Regions from separate parts of the Thioalkalivibrio sp. AKL12 genome, predicted to be linked through region 1. Evidence: predicted binding sites of a transcription regulator. Region 1 holds the regulator's gene; the other holds the start of a gene.

Evidence for each region. The regulator sigma-54, encoded in region 1, starts transcription at its own class of promoters, with help from an activator protein. The targets are predictions, from matches to a motif close to TGGCANGNTNCNTGCTT.
Region 2: a site for sigma-54 is predicted at 1,327-1,343, ahead of D579_RS0110840 (CmpA/NrtA family ABC transporter substrate-binding protein). Genes of this name have one in related genera too.

What each region holds. Positions count from the first base shown of each region.
Region 1 covers NZ_KB898903.1:32,763-34,961, forward strand. Annotated here, with positions in the region: gene hpf (ribosome hibernation-promoting factor, HPF/YfiA family) at 1-132, opposite strand, end outside; gene D579_RS0111840 (RNA polymerase factor sigma-54) at 149-1,633, opposite strand; gene lptB (LPS export ABC transporter ATP-binding protein) at 1,722-2,199, opposite strand, start outside.
Region 2 covers NZ_KB898900.1:86,653-88,851, reverse strand. Annotated here, with positions in the region: gene D579_RS0110840 (CmpA/NrtA family ABC transporter substrate-binding protein) at 1-1,265, opposite strand, end outside; gene D579_RS0110835 (sigma-54-dependent Fis family transcriptional regulator) at 1,454-2,199, opposite strand, start outside.

The DNA of each region.
Region 1 (2,199 bases):
CTCGTGGGTCAGCACGACGTGGACGTCGATGACCTTGTCGAAGTGGCGCTCCAGCTTCGCGAATTTCTCGTTGACGTAGTCGCGCAGGGCGTCGGTGATGTCCACGTGGTGGCCGGTCAGGTTGATCTGCATGGTCAGGACTCCTTGGTTACTTGCTGCCGGTGGGCATCGAGGCCATCTGCCGGCGTTCGCTGGATGAAGGGATGTGCATCGCCTCGCGGTACTTGGCCACGGTGCGGCGCGCTACGTTGATGCCCCGGTCCGACAGGACCTGGGCGAGCCGGGCATCGCTGAGCGGCTTGTTCGGGGGTTCGTCGCCAATCAATTCGCGAATCATGGCACGGATGGCGGTGGCGGAACACTCGCCGCCATCGTTCGTGCCGACATGGCTGGAGAAGAAATACTTGAACTCGAAGACCCCGCGCGGGGTGTGCATGTATTTCTGCGTGGTAACCCGCGAGATGGTCGATTCGTGCATCTCCAGGGTCTCGGCAATGTCGCGCAGGATCAATGGCTGCATCGCGACGTCGCCATGCTCGAGAAAGCCCTGCTGGCGGTGGACGATCGCCTCGGCGACCCGCAGCAGGGTGTCGTTGCGGCTGTGCAGGCTCTTCAGGAACCAGCGTGCCTCCTGCAGCTGATCACGCATAAAGGCGCTGTCGCGGGCATCCGAGACCTGGCGCACCATGCCGGCGTAGAGGTCGTTGATGCGGATGCGCGGTGCGATCTCCGGGTTTAGATCCACGCGCCAGCCCTCGGTGGTGTGGCGCACGTAGACATCCGGGACTACGTATTCCGAGGTGGCGGAGCTGATCTGTGCGCCGGGCCGCGGGTTCAGGGTGCGGATCAGATCCAGTGCGCGGGCCAGTTCGTCCGGGTCGCGTACGCCGGACTGGCGCTGCAGGGCCTTGTAGTCGCGCTTGCCCAGGCTGTCCATGCCGTGTTCCAGGATCGCCCGTGCGGCCTCGCGGGCCGGGGCGTCCGGGGCCAGTTCGCGTAGCTGGATCTCCAGGCACTCCCGCAGGTTGCGCGCGCCGACCCCCAGCGGGTCGCACTGCTGAATCCAGTGGAGCACTGCCTCGACCTCGTCGACGCCGACGGATTCATCCTCGCCTCGGCTGATGGTCTCGGCCAGGGTGTCGAGGTCGCCCTCGAGATAGCCGTCGGGGCTGATGGCGTCGATCAGGGCCGCCCCGATGCGCTGGTCGCGCGGTGTCAGATGGCTCAGATGCAGCTGCCACAGCAGGTGATCCTGCAGGCCCTCACCGTCGTCGTCGCTGGTGTTTTCCAGCGGGTCGCGGTCATCCACGCCCTTGTTGGGCGTCGGGGCCGGCTCGTAGATGTCGTCCCAGCGGCTGTCGGTCGTCAGTTCCTCGGGGATCACGTCGTCGCTGGTAGTGGTGGCCTCCATGCGATCGCCTTCCACCAGCTCGCCGTCCTGGTTCAGGCGCTCGGTGTCGGCCTCGGCATCTTCGTCCTCGACCTGTTCGAGCATGGGGTTGCTCTCCAGCGCCTGCTGGATCTCCACCTGGAGCTCGAGCGTGGACAGCTGCAACAGGCGGATCGCCTGCTGCAGTTGCGGGGTCATGGTCAGCGTCTGACCCAGCTGCAGATTCAGGCCGGGTTTCAGCATCGGGTATGCGGGGCGAGGGTGGGCATTGATGGAATCTTAAAGCCTGCCTTGTGGTTTGTGCACCGACCGGGCCGCATATGGGGCGCTTTCACAGGCGGAAGTTCTCGCCGAGATAGACCCGGCGCACCTGGGGATCGGCCAGCAGCTCGTCCGGTGTACCGGCGGCGAGCAGGCGTCCCTCGCTCAGAATATAGGCCCTGTGGCAGATGCCGAGGGTCTCGCGCACGTTGTGATCGGAGATCAGTACGCCGATGCCGCGCTGGGCGAGATGCCGAATCACGTCCTGGATGTCGCCCACCGAGATCGGGTCCACCCCGGCGAAGGGCTCGTCCAGACAGATGAAGCGCGGATCCCCGGCGAGGGCGCGGGCGATCTCGGCCCGGCGCCGTTCCCCACCGGACAGCGCGATGCCCGGGCTGTGGCGCACGGTCTCGAGCTGGAACTCCTCGATCAGCGCATCGCCAATGCGCCGGCGCTCGTGGCGATCGAGTCCGGGGCGCAGCTCGAGCACGGCCTGGAGGTTGTCCCACACGCTCAGGCGGCGAAAGATCGAGGCCTCCTGCGGC
Region 2 (2,199 bases), on a different contig from region 1:
ACGTAGCCCCAGCGCTTCATCTGGGTGAGGATCCAGGTCGCCATCGAGTGCCAGGGGAAAGGGTCGAAGTCGATCCGGTGCGGATCGTTCTGCACGTTGCCCAGGCCGTCGGCGTAGCGACCGGTGAGCACCTGCTCCACCACGGACTGTGGCTGATTGAGATAGGCACGCGGGGAGATGGCCTCGGCAATCTCGGCCCGGTTGTTGATGTCCGAGCTGTACTGCGTGGCCTCGATCAGCGAGCGGAACAGGGCACCGAAGGTGTTCGGATGCTCGTCGGCCCACGCCGCGGAGCAGGCGAAGGCGCAGCACGGGTGGCCGTCCCAGATGTCCTTGGTCAGCATGTGAATGAAGCCGATGCCGTCCCAGACTGCGCGCTGATTGAAGGGGTCGGGGGCCAGGTAGCCGTCGACGTTCTCGGCACGCAGGTTGGCGACCATCTCCGGCGGCGGCACGACGCGGATGCTGATGTCGCGATCGGGATCCAGCCCGTGCTCGGCCACCAGGTAGCGCAGCAGGAAGTTGTGCATGGAGTACTCGAAGGGCACGGCGAAGGTGAAGCCCTTCCAGTCCTTGGGATCGCGCTTGTCCTTGTGCTTGTTGTGCAGGGTGATGGCCTGGCCGTTGATGTTTTCCACCGCCGGCATGATGTAGTGCTCGCGCGAGGAGCCGGAGCCCAGGGTCATCGACAGCGGCATCGGCGAGAGCATGTGCGAGGCGTCGTACTCACCGGACAGCGACATGTCGCGGGCCACCGCCCAGCCGGCGGTCTTGATCACGTCGACGTCCAGGCCATGGCGCTCGTAGAAGCCCATGGGGTGGGCCATGATGATCGGCGTGGCGCAGGTGATCGGGACGAAGCCGACGCGCAGCTTGGTCTTTTCCAGCGGCCCGCCGTCCTTGATTGCGGCCTTGACCTTGTCCAGCGGCAGGATGGAGCCCAGGGCGGCGGCCACCGTGCCGCCCCCGATCATCTGCAGGAACCGGCGGCGGTTGATCTCGTTGTGGCCGAACATGCCGCGCACGATGGCGCTCTCCACTGCGCGATCGACCATGGCCTCGTCGCTCAGGTCCTCGCCGGTGGTGTGGGCATCGGCCTGTACGGGCTCATGGGTGGCGTGTCGTTCCAGTTTCTCTTCCAGGTCCGGGGACGCGGTGTCGAAGCAGCTGCAGCTGCCGGGACCGGTGTGCCCGTGGCGGCAGCTGGAGCCGTGGCGCAGGTCGGCGTTGGCGTCAAAGGGATCGTGAAGACTCTTGGTCGGCATGGTCGGCTCTCCTCGTGGGTCGAATCGATGCGGGCATCGTTGCCGCGCATGTCGAGGGTCATTGCAGGTGCCATGCCAAGCGTGGGGAATGGGCCGCCAGGGCGGCGCGCGAGTGCCGGGAGATCGGACCATTGGTCGACATTGTCGACGAAGCGGACAAAAGGTCCGCTGGTGTCTGAGCGGTGGGCCTAAGTGGTTTCTATGCCGAGCTTTTTCAGGCGATAGCGCAATTGCCGCGGGGTCAGGCCCAGGTCCATCGCGGCGCGGGTCTTGTTGCCCCCGGTTTGCTCGATCGCGCGCTTCAGGCGCTCCGCCTCGGTGGCGTGCACGCGCTGATATGGGCGCACCGCGCTGGTGCAGGACGCGCCGGAAGAGGGCAGGGTTCGGGGCTCGTTGTGCCGCGATGGTGCCGGTGCATGCTCGTCTCGGAGGCCGTGCCTCTCGCCCTCGAACGGGCTGATGCGGGATTCCTCGTGCAGGATCTCGTCGATCAGCGGCGTGCCGATGCGGCCATCCGTGGACAGCAGCACGGCGCGCTCCAGCACGTTCTCCAGCTGGCGGATGTTGCCGGGCCAGTCGAAGGCCTCCAGGCGTTCCAGCACGCCCTCGTCGACGACCACGTTCCAGCCGTGCAGGTGGGTGTAGCGGTCGAGGAAGTGGCGGGTGAGCAGGCGGATGTCGCTGGCGCGGTCGCGCAGGGCCGGCATGTGCAGCGGGATCACGTTCAGGCGGTAGAACAGGTCGAGCCGGAAGTTCCCGGCGTTCACCGCGGCCTGCAGGTTCTGGTGGGTTGCGGCGATGATGCGTACGTCCACCGGGAGATCGCGGTTGCCGCCAATGGGCTGGACCACCCGTTCCTGCAGTACACGCAGGATCTTCGACTGCAACGCCTCCGGCATGTCGCCGATCTCGTCCAGAAACAGCGTGCCGCCGT